Regions from separate parts of the Streptomyces sp. NPDC107550 genome, predicted to be linked through region 2. Evidence: riboswitches for the same ligand, from Rfam matches in the RefSeq annotation. Region 2 holds a riboswitch; the other holds the start of a gene.
What was found. A riboswitch is a leader RNA that binds a small molecule or an ion and turns the genes downstream of it on or off. The one in region 2 is predicted to bind cyclic di-AMP.
Positions count from the first base shown of each region.

Region 1: linked by a shared signal. The riboswitch ahead of ACZ7LY_RS28135 (C40 family peptidase) and the one ahead of ACZ7LY_RS31760 (M23 family metallopeptidase) in region 2 are both predicted to bind cyclic di-AMP.

Region 1 covers NZ_JBVKBC010000029.1:53,902-63,710, reverse strand. Annotated here, with positions in the region: gene pcrA (DNA helicase PcrA) at 176-2,731, opposite strand; cyclic di-AMP (ydaO/yuaA leader) riboswitch at 2,996-3,160, shown strand; gene ACZ7LY_RS28135 (C40 family peptidase) at 3,169-4,371, shown strand; gene ACZ7LY_RS28130 (hypothetical protein) at 4,443-4,796, opposite strand; gene ACZ7LY_RS28125 (C40 family peptidase) at 5,116-6,186, shown strand; gene ACZ7LY_RS28120 (LuxR C-terminal-related transcriptional regulator) at 6,212-6,904, opposite strand; gene ACZ7LY_RS28115 (PspC domain-containing protein) at 6,901-8,205, opposite strand; gene ACZ7LY_RS28110 (PspC domain-containing protein) at 8,381-9,730, shown strand; gene ACZ7LY_RS28105 (hypothetical protein) at 9,720-9,809, shown strand, end outside.
Region 2 covers NZ_JBVKBC010000041.1:41,562-51,370, forward strand. Annotated here, with positions in the region: gene ACZ7LY_RS31735 (glutamate dehydrogenase) at 1-831, shown strand, start outside; gene ACZ7LY_RS31740 (acetate--CoA ligase family protein) at 828-2,906, shown strand; gene ACZ7LY_RS31745 (APC family permease) at 2,839-4,497, opposite strand; gene ACZ7LY_RS31750 (TetR/AcrR family transcriptional regulator) at 4,684-5,304, shown strand; gene ACZ7LY_RS31755 (SGNH/GDSL hydrolase family protein) at 5,669-6,487, opposite strand; gene ACZ7LY_RS31760 (M23 family metallopeptidase) at 6,625-7,380, opposite strand; cyclic di-AMP (ydaO/yuaA leader) riboswitch at 7,386-7,556, opposite strand; gene ACZ7LY_RS31765 (tyrosine-protein phosphatase) at 7,940-8,737, shown strand; gene ACZ7LY_RS31770 (DUF6126 family protein) at 8,750-8,896, opposite strand; gene ACZ7LY_RS31775 (helix-turn-helix domain-containing protein) at 8,898-9,524, opposite strand; gene ACZ7LY_RS31780 (aspartate aminotransferase family protein) at 9,616-9,809, opposite strand, start outside.

The DNA.
Region 1 (9,809 bases), on a different contig from region 2:
CGTCGCCACCTCCCCCCCTGGGGAGCTGGGGCGAAGCCCCGCTCCTGAGGGGCGCGGGGAACTGCGCAACGTTCAGGACAGCGGGCCTCGACCGGAGAACTCCCCAGGGGCGCGGGGAACTGCGCGACCAGCCACCCACCGGGCCGCAGGTGGAGGCCAGCCTCAGGGGGCAGCCCTAGAGCTTTTCTACCGGCGCGTACCGCAAAAGCAACCGCTTCGGCTTCGGGTCGCCGAAATCGATCGTCGCCTCCGCGTTGGACCCGGACCCGCTGACCCCGACCACCGTGCCGAGCCCGAACTGATCGTGCGTCACCCGGTCCCCGACCGCCAGCGCCACGACCGGCTTCTCGCTCGCCCGGCGCGTGGCGAACGCCGGCGTCGAGCGCGACCGGGACGACGACAGCGAGGCCGCGATGCCCCCGCCGAGGTTCTTCGTGGAGACGGCCGGCGTCGAAGGTCCGGTCCGCTTCCACTCCAGGTGCTTCTCCGGGATCTCCTCCAGGAACCGCGACGGCGGGTTGTACGACGGCTGCCCCCACGCGCTGCGCATCGAGGACCGCGTCAGATACAGCCGCTCACGGGCGCGCGTGATGCCGACGTAGGCGAGCCGGCGCTCCTCCTCCAGCTCCTTGGTCTGGCCGAGGGAGCGCATGTGCGGGAAGACGCCGTCCTCCATGCCGGTGAGGAAGACGACCGGGAACTCCAGGCCCTTGGCGGTGTGCAGGGTCATCAGGGTGATGACGCCGCTGCCGTCGTCCTCCTCGTCGGGGATCTGGTCGGAGTCCGCGACGAGCGCGACCCGCTCCAGGAAGTCCGACAGGGTCCCCCCGCCGGCGCCCCCGCCCGCGTCCGCGCCCTCGGCACCTTCCTCCGCTGCCGCTGCCGAAGCCGCCGCCGCGTTCTCCTGCTCGAACTCCAGGGCCACGGCGGCGAGTTCCTGAAGGTTTTCGATGCGGGTCTCGTCCTGCGGGTCGGTCGAGGACTGGAGTTCGGCGAGGTAGCCCGTGCGCTCCAGGACCGCTTCGAGGACGGTCGCGGGGCCCGCGCCGGACTCGACGATCGTGCGCAGGTCCTCCATCAGCGTGTTGAACCGCTTCACCGCGTTCGTCGAGCGGGCGGCCATGCCGTACGCCTCGTCGACGCGGCGCAGCGCCTGCGCGAAGCTGATCTTCTCGCGGGAGGAGAGCGCGTCGATCATCGCTTCGGCGCGGTCGCCGATGCCGCGCTTGGGCACGTTGAGGATGCGGCGCAGCGGGACGGTGTCCTCGGGGTTGGACAGGACACGCAGATAGGCGAGGACGTCCCTGACCTCCTTGCGCTCGTAGAAGCGGACGCCGCCGACGACCTTGTAGGGCAGGCCGACGCGGATGAAGACCTCTTCGAAGACGCGGGACTGCGCGTTGGTCCGGTAGAAGACGGCGACGTCGCCGGCCTTGGCCTCGCCCGCGTCGGTGAGCCGGTCGATCTCGTCGGCGACGAACTGGGCCTCGTCGTGCTCGGTGTCCGCGACGTAGCCGGTGATCTGGGCGCCCGCGCCCGCGTTGGTCCACAGGTTCTTCGGGCGGCGCGACTCGTTGCGCTCGATGACCGCGTTGGCCGCGGTGAGGATGGTCTGGGTGGAGCGGTAGTTCTGTTCCAGGAGGATCGTCGTGGCGTCGGGGTAGTCCTCCTCGAAGTCGAGGATGTTGCGGATGGTGGCGCCGCGGAACGCGTAGATCGACTGGTCCGCGTCACCGACGACGCACAGCTCGGCGGGGCCCGGGTCGTCCGTGCCGGGCGGGGTGTCGAGGCCCGCGTCCACGTCGGCGTCATGCGCGGCGCCGGTCCCGACCAGCTCCCTGACCAGGGCGTACTGGGCGTGGTTGGTGTCCTGGTACTCGTCGACGAGGACGTGCCGGAAGCGGCGGCGGTAGTGCTCGGCGACGTCCGGGAAGGCGCGCAGCAGGTTGACCGTGGTCATGATCAGGTCGTCGAAGTCCAGCGCGTTGGCCTCGCGCAGCCGGGACTGGTACATCGCGTACGCCTGGGCGAGGGTCTTCTCAAAACCGTCGGCGGCGGTGGCGGCGAAGTCCTCCTCGTCGATCAGCTCGTTCTTCAAGTTGCTGATCTTGGCGCTGAAGGACTTAGGCGGGAACTTCTTCGGGTCCAGGTCCAGGTCGCGGCAGACCAGGGCCATGAGCCGCTTGCTGTCGGCGGCGTCGTAGATCGAGAACGACGAGGTGAAGCCGAGCTTCTTCGACTCGCGGCGCAGGATGCGCACGCACGCGCTGTGGAAGGTGGAGACCCACATGGCGTGGGCGCGCGGGCCGACCAGGGACTCGACGCGCTCCTTCATCTCGCCCGCGGCCTTGTTCGTGAAGGTGATGGCGAGGATCTGGCCGGGGTGGACCCCGCGCGCGGCGAGCAGGTACGCGATGCGGTGGGTGAGGACGCGGGTCTTGCCGGAGCCCGCGCCGGCGACGATGAGCAGGGGGGAGCCGCCGTGCACCACGGCCGCCCGCTGGTTCTCGTTCAGCCCTTCCAGGAGGGCCGCGGGGTCGAGGACCGGGCGGGGCGCGCCGTCACGGTAGTGGGCGTCCCTGGCCGGGGGCACGTCGAACTTCCCGCCGAACAGGTCGTCGGGGATCGGCTCGGCGCCGGGGCCCTCGTGCTCGTCCTCGGGCGGCGGCGGGGGTGCTTCCGCTCCGCTCTGGAGGCTGGCCAGGAAGTGGTCGTCAAAGAGGCTGCTCATCGCTCTACGAGTCTAGGCGGACCCACTGACACCCCGCCCCCGCCTTTGCGATACGGCACAGCACACGCCCCGGGCGCGCGGCACTGACCGTACGCGCCCGCTCTGGCACCCTGCGTGAGAGAACGGGCGCCGAACCCGCACGCGTACCCGAGGTCACGAAAATGTATCGGGCATATCGCACATCAACCTTCACAGCAGCAACACGAGTTGGCTACGGTGCTGCGCGGGCCGCCCGTCCCCCCGCCCGCGGACGTCGCGGCGAGCGAGCGGCCCCCGCCGAGTCCCGTACGCCGTGAGGCGGGGAACCGGGGACCCACCGACCTTGGGGTGAGTCGGCTCACGGCCCGGCATCAGCGGGCCCCACGCCGTAGGGCACCTTCCGTAGCCCGAACCCGACAGCTAACCCGGTAGGCGGACCACGGAAGGAGTCGCCAGAAGTGGCGTCGCACCGCAAGCCGCGTACGCGGTCCCGGATGACCGGTGGTCTTCGTACGACCCCCGCTGTCGGTATCACCACCGCCGCGCTCACCTCGGTGGCGCTGTTGTCGCAGACGGCGCAGGCCGCGCCGGAGCAGCCGCGGCGGCCGAGCCTCGAAGAAGTGCAGAAGAAGGTCGACTCGCTCTACCGCCAGGCCGAGGTCGCCACGCAGAAGTTCAACGCGGCCAAGGAGCAGACCGCGCGGAAGAAGAAGCAGGTCGACAAGCTCCTCGACGACATCGCGCGGCGCACGGACCGGATGAACGCGGCCCGTATGGAGCTGGGCCGGTTCGCCGCCGAGCAGTACCGCGACGGCGGGGTGAGCGACACGGCGACGATGCTCCTCGCGGACAACCCCGAGGACTACTTCGCGCAGGACCAGCTCATGCGCCGGATGACGTCCCGCCAGAAGAAGGCGGTCGACGACTTCCAGGAGCAGCAGCGGCAGACCGCGAAGAAGCGGACGGAGGCGCAGGAGAACCTTCAGCAGCTCACCTCGTCGCAGACCGATCTGAAGACGTCGAAGCAGGACGTGCAGGGCAAGCTCGCGGACGCCCGGCAGTTGCTCTCCCGCCTGACCGCGCAGGAGAAGGCGCGGCTCGCGGCGATCGAGAAGCGCAAGGAGGAGGCGGCCCGCAAGAAGGCCGCCGAGCTGGCGGCGCGGCAGAAGGCGAAGGAGGACGCGGCCCGGCGCAAGGCGGAGGAGCAGGCCGGCCGGCAGGGCTCGGGCGGCTCGGGCACGGGCTCGGGTTCCGGCGCGGGCACGGGTTCCGGGGCCGGGACGGGCTCGTCGTCGGGGTACGCGGCGAAGGCGGCGCAGGCGCTGGCGTTCGCCAAGAACCAGATAGGCAAGCCGTACGTGTGGGGCGCGACCGGGCCCGGCTCGTACGACTGCTCGGGGCTGACGCAGGCGGCGTGGAAGGCCGCCGGGATCACGCTGCCGCGCACGACCTGGGACCAGGTCAAGGTGGGCACGACGGTCCCGCTGTCCTCGATCCAGCCGGGTGACCTCGTCTTCTTCTACGACGACATCAGCCACGTCGGCCTGTACCTGGGCGACGGCATGATGATCCACGCGCCGAAGCCGGGCGCGTACGTGCGCGAGGAGTCGATCTACTACGACGGCACGTCCGCGATCCACAGCGTGGTGCGGCCCGCCTGACGCGGCGCACGACCGAAGGCCCGGACCTGCGCGGTCCGGGCCTTCGTTCGTGTACGGGGCCGGCGGGCCGGTCAGGTCCAGAGCACGGCGATGAAGATGTTCAGCATGGTCAGGCCGCCGACCGCCGCGAACAGGCCCTTCTCGGCGGTCTCCTCGTCGCGCTTGACGTAGACGATGCCGAGGATCACGACGAGGACGGCGAGCTTCACGCCGATCTTGACGTTGTTCAGGGTGGCGCCCTGCGCCTCGTTGAGCCCCACGAGGGCGACGCCGGTCACGAGCATCGTCAGGGCGCCGTGCAGCATGCCCTTGGTGAACCGGGCGGTCCCCTTCCCGATCGCCGACATCTGCGCGAGGAAGCCGCCGAGGAGCGCGGCGATGCCGATGATGTGCAGACCGACGAAGAGGTGGATGAGTACGTCCATGCTCGTGAGCGTAGCCGGGCGCTCATCGGCCGCCGTCACCGATCCCCCGTGAACACGTGACGGTCGCCTCACGCCACAACCCGTAACAAACAGATCAGTTGCGAACAATCCGTCATCAACCCGTTACGCCGAGGTTTAGCGTCCATGCCCAGGTGACCGGCTCCCCACCGCCGTCCGGCTCAGGACGGCAGTCGGTCGCCACCGCCGAGAAAGGTCCGGCGGCGGTCCGCTCCCCCTGTGCGGGCCGCCGCCGGACGCGTAAGGCGGCCGCCGCGCCCCCCACGCGGCGGACCGAGCGACCGGAAGGACGTGGCGCTTGATGCCGGCAGCGCATCGCAAGCCCCGAGGACGTTCACTCGGCGGGCAGACCGCCCGCACCGCGGCCACCCTCGCGCTGGCCTCGGCGGCGACCGCCACCACCGTCGGCGGCGGCGCGGCGCACGCGGAGCCGCACCTCACCCCCGCCGAGGTCAAGGCCCGGGTCGACCGGCTCTACCAGCAGGCGGAGGTCGCCACCGAGAAGTACGACGGGGCCAAGGAGCGGGCCGACAAGGCGCGCACCGCGGTGAACAGGCTGCGCGACGAGGCGTCCCGGCGGATGGACGCCCTCACCGCCCAGCGCGAGCGGCTCGGCGCGGTCGCCGCCGCCCAGTACCGCACCGGCGGCGTCGACCCCACCGTGCGCCTGCTGCTGTCCGCGCGCCCCGACCAGTACCTCGACCAGGCGGCGCTCGCCGACCGCGTCGGCGCCCGGCAGGCCGTGACGCTCGCCCGGGTCCGCGCCGGGCTGCGCGAGATCGACCAGCTCCGCTCCCAGGCCGACGGGCACTTACGCGAACTGCGGTCGCGGCAGGCCGAGTTGAGCCGCCAGAAGAAGACCGTCACGGGCAAGCTCACGGAGGCCAGGCGGCTGCTGGCCCGGCTCTCCCCCGCCGACCGCGCCCGCGTCACCGACCCGGCGGGCGCGGACCGCGCCTCCCGCTCCGACGCCCGCCCGGCCCCGGACGCCCCCGCCCCCGAAGGCTCCGCGCAGGCGCCGAACGCGCGGGCGGCCGCCGCCATCGCCTACGCCTACCGCGCCCTCGGCAGCCCCTACGTCTGGGGCGCGACCGGCCCCTCCGCGTTCGACTGCTCGGGGCTGACGCAGGCCGCCTACCGCGCCGCCGGTGTCTCCCTGCCCCGCACGACGTACGCCCAGATCGACGCGGGCCGGCGCGTGGCCCGCTCCGAGCTCAAGCCCGGCGACCTCGTCTTCTTCTACTCCGGGATCAGCCATGTCGGGCTCTACATCGGCGGCGGCCGCATGATCCACGCGCCGAACCCGAGCGCGCCGGTGCGGATCGCGCCCATCGACGAGATGCCGTTCGCGGGCGCGACCCGGGTGTCCTGAGCCCCGCGCGCGGGCGGGCCCGCGCTCAGACCAGCCGGCGGGCCGTCGCCCAGCGGGTCAGTTCGTGGCGGTTGGAGAGCTGGAGCTTGCGCAGGACCGCCGAGACGTGCGACTCGACCGTCTTCACGGAGATGAACAGCTGCTTGGCGATCTCCTTGTAGGCGTACCCGCGGGCGATCAGCCGCAGCACCTCGCGCTCGCGCTGCGTGAGACGGTCCAGGTCCTCGTCGACCGGCGGCGCGTCCGTCGAGGCGAACGCGTCGAGGACGAACCCGGCGAGGCGCGGCGAGAACACCGCGTCGCCCTCCTGCACCCGGAAGACCGAGTCGATGAGGTCCGTGCCGGTGATGGTCTTGGTGACGTAGCCGCGCGCGCCGCCCCGGATGACGCCGATGACGTCCTCCGCCGCGTCGGACACGGACAGCGCGAGGAACCGCACCGGGTTCTCCGCGTCCCCCATCAACGGGGCGCAGCGGCGCAGCACTTCGACGCCGCCGCCGCCCGGCAGATGCACGTCGAGCAGGACGACCTCGGGGCGGGTCGCCGTGATGACGGTGACCGCCTGGTCCACGTCGGCCGCCTCGCCGACGACCTCGACGCCGGTGGTCTCGGTCCGCCCGATCTCCGCCTGGACGCCCGTACGGAACATGCGGTGGTCGTCGACCAGGACCACCCGCACATGGCGCCCCGGCCCGGTTCCCTCAGTCGCTTCCGTCATGACGTCCTCTCCGCCCTCTTCATGGTCAGTTCGACCTCGGTGCCGCCGTCCGGCACCGCCCGCAGCCGGGCCGTCCCGCCGTTGCGTTCCATCCGGCCGATGATCGATTCTCTTACGCCCATGCGGTCCGCGGGGATCGCGTCGGGATCGAAGCCGGGTCCGCGGTCGCGTACGGACACGAACACCTCGTCGCCCTCCACCTCCGCGAAGACCTGCACGGCCCCGCCCTCGCCACCGTACTTGGCGGCGTTCACCATGGCTTCCCGCGCGGCCTGCATCTGGGCGGACAGCGCGTCGTCGAGCGGGCAGTCGCCGACCACGACGACCTCCAGGGGCACACCGTGCTTGTCCTCGACCTCCGCCGCGTTGCGCTTGACCGCCTCCGCGACCGTCTCCGGCTCCCCGGCGTCATCGGCGGCGGCCGGCTTGTACAGCCACGCCCGCAGATCGCGCTCCTGGGCTCGGGCGAGGCGCCTGACCTCGCCCGCGTTGTCCGCGTTGCGCTGGATCAGGGTGAGGGTGTGCAGCACCGAGTCGTGGACGTGGGCGGCGACCTCGGCGCGCTCCTGGGCGCGGATGCGCATCAGCCGCTCCTCGGACAGGTCCTGCGTCATCCGGATCAGGTAGGGGCCGGCGAGCAGCGCGATGCCGACGAGGACCGCGAGCGCCGCCTGAAGGATCGAGCCGAGGTGTTCGGTGGCGCCCTGCGTGACGAAGATGCCGGTGACGCCCGCGCCGACGAGCAGCACCCCGGCGGCGGCCCGCGCCAGGTTCAGGGTGCGCCTTCGGCGGCCGACCTCGGCCCAGCGGGCGCGGCGCGCGTTGTCCGCCTGCCGCCACACGAGGGCGACGCCGGCGCCGACGAGGACGGTCGGGATCAGATACGCCTTGGTGTTGCCGGTGAGGTTCACGTTCTGCACGAAGATCATCGCCACGACGACCATCAGCAGCAGCGCGAGGATCTGCCCCTTGTCGGGGCGGCGGGCGACCAGTCTGCGGCGGCCGTCCGACGACGTCTCCGTGGTGGGCGCCGGGGGGCGGTCCGCGCCGACCCCGCCGACGCCGAGCGGCACGAAGAACCAGAACGCCGCGTACAGCAGCGCCCCCAGTCCGTCCGCCATGAACAGGCCCATGAACACCAGCCGCAGCCACACCACCGGCAGCCCGAGGTGACCGGCGAGCCCGCGCGCGACCCCGCCGAGCCAGCGTCCGTCGCTGGAACGGTAGAGCCTGCGCGGCGGCCTCGGGTCCCGCGCCTCGCGCGGGTCGTCGGTCAGGGGGAGGGTCGCGGCGTCCGGCATGCACAGATCGTCACACGAGGGGGACCGCCGGGGCATCAGGGTCGGGCCCCGAGACGTCCCTGATCCCGCCCCGCGCTCCGGGCCGGGAGCCCCGGCCGGCCTCAGGGGCGATCTCAGGGTCCAGCCAGGGTCGTCCCTGCTCCCGCCGCCGCCCGCCGCCCGTCACCATGGACGCATGACCCAGCAGCCTCACCACGCGGTACCCCACGCCGGGCAGGAGTCCGGCGCGGGACAGGAGAGCGGAGCGGGCGGCGGCGCGGGGCCGGGCCGGGAGCCCGCCGCCGTGCTGCGCCGGTTCCGCAGGGACCCGCGCCACAAGACGTTCGGCGGGGTGTGCGCGGGCCTCGGCCGGCAGTGCGACATGGACCCGGTGATCTTCCGGATCGGTCTCGCGGTGCTCGCCGTGACCGGCGGCGTCGGCCTCATCTTCTACGGCTTCGCATGGCTCCTCGTGCCCTGGGAGGGCGAGGAGGAGAACGAGTTCCGCAAGCTGCTCACCGGCCGCGTCGACGGCTCCGGGCTCGCCGCGATCATGACGGCGCTGGTCGGCTGCGGCGTCTTCCTGTCGATGCTGAACAACGGCAGCGCGCTCACCTTCTCCGCCGTCCTCTCCCTGCTCCTCGCGGGCGCCGGGTACTGGTCGCGGCAGCGCCATGACACCCCCCGCCCCGACCCGGTCGCCGAGCGGGCCGTCGCCGACGCGCCGCCCGAGGCGCAGGCGCCGCCGGTCGCGGGCGCGCCCTCGTGGTGGCGGGACCCGATCGTCAAGGACGGCTCGCACGTCGGCGGCACCGGCTACTTCTGGGGGCCGCCTGGCGCCGAGGAACTGTCGCCGGCGTACGCGGCCGCGCACGGGCCCGCCCCGGCCCGGCCGCCCGCGCCGCCCCTGCCGCGCGGGCCCCGGGGCATCGGCGCGCTCACCTTCCTGCTCGCGCTCGTCGCGGGCGCCCTCGGCACGGGCCTGACCTGGCACGACCGTACGCTCGGCGGGAGCCTTCAAACCGGGTTCGCGTGCGCGCTCGGGGTGTTCGGGCTCGGCATCGCGCTCAGCGCGTTCCTCGGCCGTACGAGCGGCGGCTCGATCGTGCTCGCGCTGCTCACGGCGGGCCTGCTGACGACGTCGGCGGCGCTGCCCTCGGACATCACCACGCACTGGATGCGGACCACGTGGGCCCCGGCGGGCGCGCAGCGGCTGCACGAGCGCTACGAGGTGGGTTCGGGCGTCGGCACGCTCGACCTGTCGAAGGTGGCGGTACGCGAGGGCGCCACCGCGCACACCTCCGTCGAGGTCGGCGCGGGCCGGGCGCGGATCGTGCTGCCGCACGGCGGGACGGTGAAGCTGCGCGTGGAGGTGGGCGTCGGCGACCTCCGGCTGCCCGGCGATCCCCCGCAGGACGTGGACGTGCGGCCGGGTCTGGAGAAGACGGTGACGCTCGCGCCGCCCGCAGGCGCGAAGGACGCGGGGGTCCTTGAAGTGCGGGTGCAGGTCGGCATCGGACAGGCGGAGGTCTCTCGTGCGGCATGAATTCCAGCCGGGGCGGCTCCTCGCCGGCCTGGTCCTCGTCCTGACGGCGGTGCTGTACGCGGGCGACGCGGCGGGCGCC
Region 2 (9,809 bases):
CTCGTGGACAAGGCGGCGGCCGAGGCGGGGCTCGTCTCGTCGATCCAGGCCGTGTACCCGCTGCTGGACGACGAGACAGCGGCCCGGGAGCGTCTGGCGGCGGCGTTCGCCGTGGACGTGGACGGGATCGGCCTGGACGAGCTTGTGGGCGGCCGCGGGGTCGCCGAGGCGGTGCTCGTGGCGCTGGACAGGGCGGGCGTGCAGCGCGCGGGCGCCCGGGTCGCGCTCCAGGGCTTCGGCACGATGGGCGGCGCCACCGCGCGTTTCCTCGCGCGCGCGGGGTTGCACGTCGTCGCCGTCGCGGACCTCAAGGGCACGATCGTGAACCCGGCCGGGCTCGACGTGGAGGCGCTGCTCAAGTCGCGCGACGCGTACGGCAGCGTGGAGCGGTCGGCGCTGCGCCCCGAGGACCGTGAACTGCCCGGGGACGCCTGGCTGGCGGTGGACGCGGAGGTGCTGGTCCCGGCGGCGGTGTCGTACGCGATCGACGCGGGGAACCAGGAGCGGGTGCGCGCGCGTTGGATCGTCGAGGCCGCCAACATGCCGGTGCTGGCGGAGGCCGAGGAGCTGCTCGCCCGGCGCGGGATCACGGTGCTGCCGGACGTCGTGGTCAACTCCGGGACGAACGCCTGGTGGTGGTGGACCCTGTTCGGGGACATCGGTGCCGACGCGGACGAGGCGTTCGCGTACACACGGCGTTCGATGCGGGCTCTGATCGACCAGATGCTGGCGCGGGCGGAGGCGGACGGGACGACGCCGCGTGCCGCCGCGCACGCGATCGTCGCGGACCGGCTGCCGGTGATCGCGGAGCGGTTCGGGTGGTACAGGTGACGGCTCCCGTCCGGACGGCGGGCCTCCAGGCGCTGTACGACCCGGCGTCCGTCGCGGTCGTCGGCGCGTCCGACAACCCGGAGAAGTGGGGCTACTGGCTGGCGTCCGGTGCGCTCAGCGGCCGGGGCAGGCGGGCCGTGCACCTCGTCAACCGCAAGGGCGGCCGGCTCGGCGGTGAACCGTTCCTGCGCGAGCTGTCCGCGGCGCCCGCCCCGCCCGAGCACGTGGTGGTGGCGGTGCCGCAGCCCCACGTACGGGAGATCGTCGCGCAGGGGCTCGCTCTCGGGGCGCGCTGCTTCACGGTGATCACGTCGGGCGGGGCCGGGGCCGGTGAGGAGCGGGCGCTCGCGGACCTCGTGACGGCGCGGGGCGCGCGGCTGCTCGGGCCGAACTGTATGGGGGTCGTCGACACGGGGGCCGAACTGCGGCTCAGTTGGGGTGACTTCCCGGCGGGCGGTCTCGGGCTGGTGTCACAGAGCGGCAATCTGGCGCTGGAGATCGGCTGTCATCTCGCGCGCGCGGGTGAGGGGTTCTCCCGTTTCGTGTCGCTCGGCAACCAGCGGGACATCGACGCGGCGGACGCGCTCGCCTCGCTGATCGCGCACGAGCCGACCCGGGTGATCGCCGCGTACGTGGAGGACTTCCGGGACGGCCGGCGGCTCGCGTCCGTCCTGGCGGCGGCGCACGCGGCGGGCAAGCCGGTCCTGCTGCTGACGGCGGGGCGCAGCGCAGCCTCCGGCCGGGCCGCCGCCTCGCACACGGGCGCGCTCGTCAGCCCGTACGCGACGGTCGCCGCCGTGTGCCGGGAGGCGGGGGCGCTGCTCCTGGACTCGGCCGGTGAGCTGGTGGACACCGCGCTGTATCTGATGGCGGAGCGGGCGCGCGGGGTTCCGGTGCGCCGGGCCGGCCCGGTCCGGGTGGGGGTCGTCGGGGACAGCGGCGGTCAGGGCGCGCTCGCCGCCGACCTGTGCGCGGCCCGGGGGCTTGGGGTGCCGCCGCTCGGGCCTGGCACCGTGGCCGCCCTGGGCGCGGAGCTGCCCGAGGGCGCGGGGCGGGGCAACCCGGTGGACCTCGCGGGCGCGGGAGAGGCGGATCTGTTCGCCTACGCGCGCGTAGCGGCACATTTGCTGCACGGCGGTGACGTGGACGCGGTGCTGCTCACCGGTTACTTCGGTGACTACGCGGGCGCCAATCCCGCGCTGGCGGACCGGGAGTGCGCGGTCGCGCGCAGGCTCGCCGACACCGCCGCCGCGTCCGGGCGCGCCCTCGTCGTCCACACGATGGCCCGGGACACGCCCGCCCTCGCGGTGTTGCGGGCGCGCGGGGTGCCGGTCTACGAGCGGGCCGAGCAGGCGGCGACGGCTCTCGCGGGCGCGGCGCGGCTGTCCCGTACGACGCCCAGGGCGCCCGGCCCGGCGTCGGCGCGCAGGCCCGCGTACCGGGTGGCCGACGGCGGCTACGAGAGCGTGCGGGAGCTGCTGGCGTCGTACGGGGTGGGGTTCCCGGTCGCCGAGTTCGTGACGGACGCGGTCGGCGCCGTCCTGGCCGCGCGGCGCACCGGGTACCCGCTGGTCCTCAAGGCGATGGGCCTCGCGCACAAGACGGAGGCCGGCGGGGTGGCGCTCGGGATCGCGGACGAGGGGACGCTGCGGGCGGCGTTCACGCGGATGCGGGCCGCGACCGGGGCCCGGCGGTACGCCGTGGAGGCCATGGCGGCGCCCCCGTACGCCTGTGAACTCATCGTCGGGGTGCGCCGGGACGCGGCGTTCGGGCCGGTCGTCATGGTCGGCGCGGGCGGGGTGAGCGCCGAGTTGGAGGCGGACACGGCGCTGGCGCTCGCGCCGCTCGATCCGCCACGCGCGCGTGCGCTGCTGCTGGAGTTGCGGCACGCGCCGCTCCTGACGGGCTGGCGGGGCGCTCCGGCCGCGCATCTGGAAGCGGCCGCGGCGGCCGTGTGCGCCGTCGCACAGGCCGCCGTCGACCACCCCGAACTGGCGGAGCTCGAGGTCAATCCCCTGCTGGTGCATCCGGGCGGGGCGCTCGCCCTGGACGCGCACGGGGTGCTGGCGCGCTGAGCGACGCCGCTGCGGCGCCGGGTCCGCTCTCCCGGCGCCGGGTGCGCGCCCCGCACGCGTAGAAGACCGCGCCGAGAGCGACGAACAGGGCGAGCGGAACGACCTGGCTGAGCGTGTAGGCGAGGCGCTGGCCCGCGAAGGAGGCGGGCAGCGAGTCGGCCGCGCTGCCGGCCGTGCCGAACCAGCCGACGCCGAACCCGGGCCAGATCAGCACGACGACCGTGAACGCGACGAACCCGGTGGCGAGACCGCTCACCACGCGCGCGCCCGCGCGTCCCCCCGGCACGGCGTAGGGGCGCGGCTGGTCGGGGTATTTGCGGCGCAGCACGGCGAGGCTCGGGAACGTGATGACGTACGAGATGAACGTCGTGCAGATGGTCAGGCCGAGCCCGGCGGCGAAGTACTTCTCGCCGTTGCCGCCGGTGAGGTTGAGGGCGACGACGAGGAGGACCGAGGCGAGGACGGCGGAGAGCAGGTTCACGCGGACCGGGGTGCCGTGCTTGGCGGAGATGTGGCCGAGCCAGGCCGGTCCCGCGCCGTCCGCGCAGGCCACGCCCTGGGCCCGGTGCGCGCCCATCGCCCAGGTGACGCCCGAGGTGAGCAGGCCGAGGATGAGTCCTGCGGCGGCGATCCCGCCGCACACGGAGCCGAGGCCGGTGAGGGTGACCGTGCCGTCGGCGGCGATGGAACCCCCGTAGACGGTGAAGACGGCCTTGCAGGCGTCGATGAAGCCGCCGAGGCTGCCGATCTCCTTGGCCGGCAGGACGAACAGGATGCCGAGGATCGGGCCGCCGTACAGCAGCACGGCGGCGAGACCGGAGCGCAGGATCGACAGGGGGATGTCGCGGCGCGGGTTGCGCATCTCCTCGGCGGCGGAGCTGGGCAGTTCGAAGCCGACATAGTTGAAGATCAGGACGGGGACGAGCGCGATGAATCCCGTGTACGTGGGCGCGAACTCGTCGGCGGGAAGGGCGTGCACGCCGTTCTCGGCCGCGTAGACGATGACGGAGACGAGGAAGAAGCCGAGCAGGACGACGCGGGCGACGGCGCCGGTGATGGGCACCCACTTGCCGACGCGCACGGACTGCACGACGGCGAGCGCGCCGCCCCAGATGAACACAAGCCCGGCGACGTACTTCCAGGCGCCGGGCAGCGGGGTGAAGAACTCCTCCCAGGTGGTGAGGGCGATGATGCACAGGCTGCCGCCCACCCAGACGGGGTTGGAGATCCAGTACAGGAGCTGGTTGACGCCCGCGACGAGCCGCCCGAAGGCGAGCCGCGTCCACACGTAGGGGCCGCCCTGTACGGGGAAGGCGGCGCCGAGTTCGGCGACGAGCAGGCCGTACGGCAGGAAGAACACGAGGGCGAGGACGGCCATCCAGGTCAGTCCCTCGGGGCCCTGGGCCGCGACCGAGCCGATGGTGTCGAGGCCGACGAGGGTGCAGATGAGGAAGAACAGGACGTCCAGGCGACGCAGGTCCTTCCGGAGCCGGGAGCGTTGTTCGCTCCAGCCTTCCGAGAGGTCCGGGCCGCCGGGAGCGCCCGGGGCGGACGGGGACGGGGACGAGGAGTGCGGCGGCGCTTGGGTCACGGGATGCTCCTGGCGACGACAGGACTGCTCCGACGGGAGCCCGCTATTGACTGAATGGACAGTCAGTAGCGGGGGATACAGTCGGGACTGTGGCGCGCGTCACGAGAGGGTGTCAAGCCTCCTGCACGAAGCGGTGTCCGGGGCGCCGGGAGGCCGGCTGTCAGTGCGAGCACTTAGGGTTACCGCGTGACCAGAGTCCGGTTGAGCGTGGCCGAGCGGCGTGAGGAGCTGCTCAAGGCCGCCATCGAGCAGATCGAGGCGCGCGGGGTGGCGGCCGTGCGCATCGCCGACGTGGCCGCGGCGCTCGGCGTGAGCAATGCGCTGGTGCTGTACCACTTCTCCACGAAGGAGAAGCTGGTGGCGGCGGCTTTCGCGTACGCGGCGGAGGGCGATCTGGCCCGTCTGACCAAGGTGGTCGGGCGGCGCACGAGCGCGCTGAAGCGGCTGCGGGCGGCGGTGCGGTGGTATGCGCCGACGGGGCAGGCGAAGGGGTGGCGCCTGTGGATCGAGGGCTGGGCGGCGTCCCTGCGGGAGCCCGCGCTGCGGGAGGTGGCGAGCGGCCTCGACCGGCGCTGGAAGGCCGCGCTCGCGGAGGTCATCGCCGAGGGGGTCGCGGCGGGTGAGTTCACGTGCCCCGATCCGGCGGCGTCGGCGCTGCGCCTCACCGCCCTCCTCGACGGCCTCGCCGTCCAGATGACGGCCTACCCCGGCGCGGTCTCCCGCGCCCGCACCCAGGAGTGGGTGGACGAGGCGCTGGCGCGGGAACTGGGGCTTGAGCGGACGGACTTGACGACGCCGGGCCGGTAGGCGTTACGGGGGCGGGGTGTTGGGGCGCGGGCCGCTAGCCGTCCCGGGAGCCAGGTTTTGGACGCGGGCCAGCAGCCGTCCCGGGGCGGATGCCGGAGCGCGGGCCGGTTGTGGCGCGGCCGGAGCGCCGGGGCGTTCGACCCCGGACCGGTGTTGCGGGTGCGGCGTTTTCCGGCGCGGCCGGTTCGCCGGGGGCGGATGCCGGAGCGCGGGGCGGTTACGGCCCGGCGGGGCGCCGGGGCCTTCGCTGCCGCGCGGGAGTTGCGGGCCCGGCACCCCGAAGAACCCCGAGCCCCGCCGAAGAACCCCGGGCCCCCGCCCCACCCCGTACGCCCGCGCAGCGCGACGCCCGTCGGCCATGGCGTCAGGAGACCGCCTGGAGGTGGGCCTTGATGGTGTGGGGGTCGCGGAAGCCCTTGGCCTGGACGCGGTCGCCGGAGGACTCGCCCCGCAGACGGCGGCCGATCCACGGGACGAGGAACTCGCGGGCCCAGTGGATGTCGTCCCGCCGCACCTCGAACGTGCCGCGCGGCGGCAGCGCCGGCCAGGGCTGCTCCGGGTCGGCGGGGACGTCGAGGCCGAGGGCCTGGGCGGCGCGCAGGGCGACCCGGGTGTGCCCCTCGGGCGAGAGGTGGAGGCGGTCGTCGTCCCAGGCCCGCCGGTCCTGCACGGAGCGCAGCGACCACAGGTCGAGGACGGGGCAGCCGTAGCGGTCGGCGATGGCGCGCACATGCATGTTGTACGTGGCGATCTTGCCGCGCAGGTGCTTGAGGACGGCGACGTCCCGCGTGTCGAAGCCGGTGGCGACCATGACGGTCCCGGCGGCCTCGCTGAGCCGCGCGACGGCCTTCTCGAACCGCTCGGCGACGTCGTCGGGGTCGGTGCCGGGCCGGATGATGTCGTTGCCGCCCGCGACCAGGGTCACGAGGTCGGGGGCGAGTTCCATGGCGCGCGGGAGCTGGTCCTCGACGATCTGGTCGAGGAGCTTGCCGCGCACCGCGAGGTTCGCGTACTGGAAGGTGTCCTCGGGCGCGCGGTCGTCCAGGAGGACGGCCAGCCGGTCGGCCCAGCCCACGAAGGTGCCGTCCGGCCCGGGGTCCCCGACGCCTTCGGTGAAGCTGTCCCCCACCGCCGCGTAGGACCGAATCGTGCGCCCGCTGAATGATCTCGATTCGTTTGCCACGACCACACATCTTTCACCCTGGCCTGTGACCTACGCCATCGTAGGTAGGGGTTGACGTGGGGTGATTTAACCCACTCGGCACCCCGGGAATATCCCGGGGTGCCGAGTGGATCACGCGTGTCGCGCGGGAGCGGGCGTCAGAGCGAGACGCCGTGGGCGCGCAGGTACGCGACCGGGTCGACGTCGGAGCCGTAGTTCGGGGACGTACGGATCTCGAAGTGCAGGTGCGGGCCGGTCACGTTGCCGGTGGCGCCGGAGAGGCCGATCTGCTGGCCGGCGCTGACGCTCTGTCCGGCGGAGACGCCGAGGGAGGACAGGTGGGCGTACTGCGAGTAGTGGCCGTCGGCGTGCTGGATGACGACCTGGTTGCCGTACGCGCCGCCGTCACCGGCGGAGACGACGGTGCCCGGGCCGACGGCCTTGATGGGCGTACCGGTGGGCACGACAAAGTCGGTGCCGGTGTGGTAGCCGCTGGACCACATCGGGCCGTTCTGGTGGTACGGGGTGCCCTCGGCGCCGTCGACGGGCTTGACGAAGCCGCCGGTGGAGGCGGCCGGCTTGGCGGGGGTGCTCGCCGGGTTCGCGGAGGTCTGCGCGGCGCCGCCGCCCGCGAGGGTGAGCTTGGCGCCGACCTCGATCAGGTCGGCGTTGCCGCCGATGACGGACTTGTTGTCCTCGTACAGCTTCTTCCAGCCGCCGTCGACGTGCTGCGCCGAGGCGATCTTGGAGAGCGTGTCACCGGCCTTGACCGTGTAGGTCGGGGCGGTGGCGGCCTGGGCGCCGGTCGCGCCGATCAGGGGCAGCGCGAGCGCGGCACCGCCGACGGTGGCGAGTGCGGCGGCGCGGCCGATACGGAGGTTCTTGGGGCGGCGGTGCTTTCCCTGTGCGAACATGCGGGTTTTCCTCTCCGTCGCCTACGAGGTGAGCTGTCGGGTTCGGGCTGGAGATGCCCGGCCGGTGCCACGCGGTGGAACCGGCTTCACCCCTAGCCGCATGGGGGAGTTCCCCGGCGGCGTACTGCCTGTGGGTCCCCCGCTCCTGCCGTCACGGGTGTCGTGGTTCGGAGTTCCGGGCGGCGGCAGGACTAGGCGTTCCGACCGGAATGACTCGGACCGTAAAGGAGTGCCGACAGCGGCCACAAGCGAGGAATTGGAAAGGCCGGGGCATTTCTTGATCATTACGGAGTTCACCGTGTCACCCTGCGTCAAGGGCTTTTGCTTTGCGGCGCGAAATCACCGGGAATTGAGTGCAGCGAATTCCGGGGCCGCCGCCACACACCGTCACGGGTATGAGCCTGCTCACGAGGGTCCCACAACGTCCGTACATTCCCTGACAGTTCAGGGCAAATAGGGCACTTCAGACGGATGGTTGCCCCGGGAACCCATGTCGTATCGTCAACAACGCGCCCGCCGGCGAGCCGCGCCGGCCGGTGTCCGACCGGGAGGAGCCCCCGTGACGCAGCACGCCCCGTCCACCGAGCCCGAGCTGACCGGAGTGCGCAACTTCCGCGATGTCGGCGGCCTCCCCACCGTGGACGGCCGGCGTCTGCGCCCCGGCGTGCTCTTCCGCAGCGGCCATCTCGCGCATGCCACGCCCGAGGACGCCGCGTTCCTCGCCGGGCTCGGCCTGCACACGGTCTTCGACTTCCGCAACGCCGCCGACCAGCGCCTCGAAGGCGCCGACGTGGAACTCCCGGGCGTGCGCAACGTGAACCTGCCGCTGTCCGACCCGGCCGACGGCGCCGAGTTCTGGCAGATGGTCCGCGACGGCGACACCGAGCAGCTGCGTGCCCTGCTCTCCGAGGGCCGCGCCGCGCACCGCATGATCACCTCGTACCGCACGATGATCGCCCACCGCACCGCCGAGCACAGCCGCGTCCTGCACGCGCTCGCCGAGGACAGCGTCCCGGCGCTGATGCACTGCGCGGCGGGCAAGGACCGCGCCGGACTCTCGATCGCGGTGACGCTGCTCGCGGTCGGCGTCGAGCGGGACGCCATCGAGGCGGACTACCTGAAGTCGAGCGAGAAGCACCGCCGCTACAAGATCCGCCGCAGTGCCACCGGCGTTGACGCCCACTCCCCCGAGGTCATGGAGCTGCTCGACCCCCTGTTCGACGCCCGTACCGAGTACCTCGGGGCCGCGTTCGAGACCATCGAGGAGACCTGGGGCGGCACGGACGCCTACTTCGAGAAGGGCCTCGGCCTCTCCCCCGCCACCCGCGAGCGGCTGCGCGAGCGCCTGCTCGACTGACCGGCCCGCGGGCTACTCGCCGCCGCCGAGCGTGAACAGCAGATAGATGAACGCGGCGAGCGCGTGGCCCGCGAAGACATAGACGACGAGCCGCACCCACAGACCGCGCGGCAGCTTGTCCTCGATGTTGCGGCCACCGGGCCGCCGTGCGTCGCTCATGTCAGACCTCTCGGATCGGTCCCGCGGCCGGCCCGAGACACAGGGCGGCCGTCGGGCTCTGCAACAGCGTGTGGACGAACAGAAGCTCGGCCCCGCCCTGGTCCGCCGCGGCGATCCGGTGCGGGGTGAGCGAGTCGAAGTGGGCGCTGTCCCCCGCGTCCAGCCGGTACGCGGTGTCCCCGAGGCGCAGCCGCAGCCGCCCCTTGAGGACGTACAGCCACTCCTCGCCCGGGTGGACGCGCACGATGTCGCCCTGCGAGCCATGGGGTACGTGGACGCGCAGCGCCTGCATGCCGCGGCCGGGGGCGCCGGCCTGGAAGTAGGTCCAGCCGCCGGCCTCGGTGGGCTCCATGGAGCGGGCGCGCACGACGGCGTCCCGGTCGGCGGGGGTCTCGCCCAGCAGTTCGGAGACCGTCGTACCGTAGGTACGGGCGAGCGCGAGCAGCATCGGCAGCGAGGGCTGGCGCTGGCCGGTCTCCAGGCGGGACAGATGGGCCGGCGACAGACCGGCGGCGCGGGCGGCGGCCTCCAGGGTGAGGGCGGCGCGGCGGCGCAGGGCGCGGAGCTGGGGCGCGACGGCGGGCAGCTCCGGAGGTTCCGGAGCCTCCTCCGGGAGGGCAGGGCTCATACTGTCGATTCAGCCAGAGCCCTGCCTCCGGGGCAACTTTCTTGCCTGTGAGGCAAAAGCCTCAGCGGTTGGCGACGGCCTGCTTGATGCCTCAGCGGTTGGCGACGGCCTGCTTGATCAGCGTCTTGCTGAAGTCCCACATCAGTCCGCCGCCGCTGTGCGCGTCGTCCATGACGGCGGTGAACGCCTCCACGAAGCGGTCCACGTCGCTCTCGTCGACCACGAGCGGCGGGATCAGCTTGATGACTTCGAGGTGGTCGCCCGAGACCTGCGTGAGAATTCGGT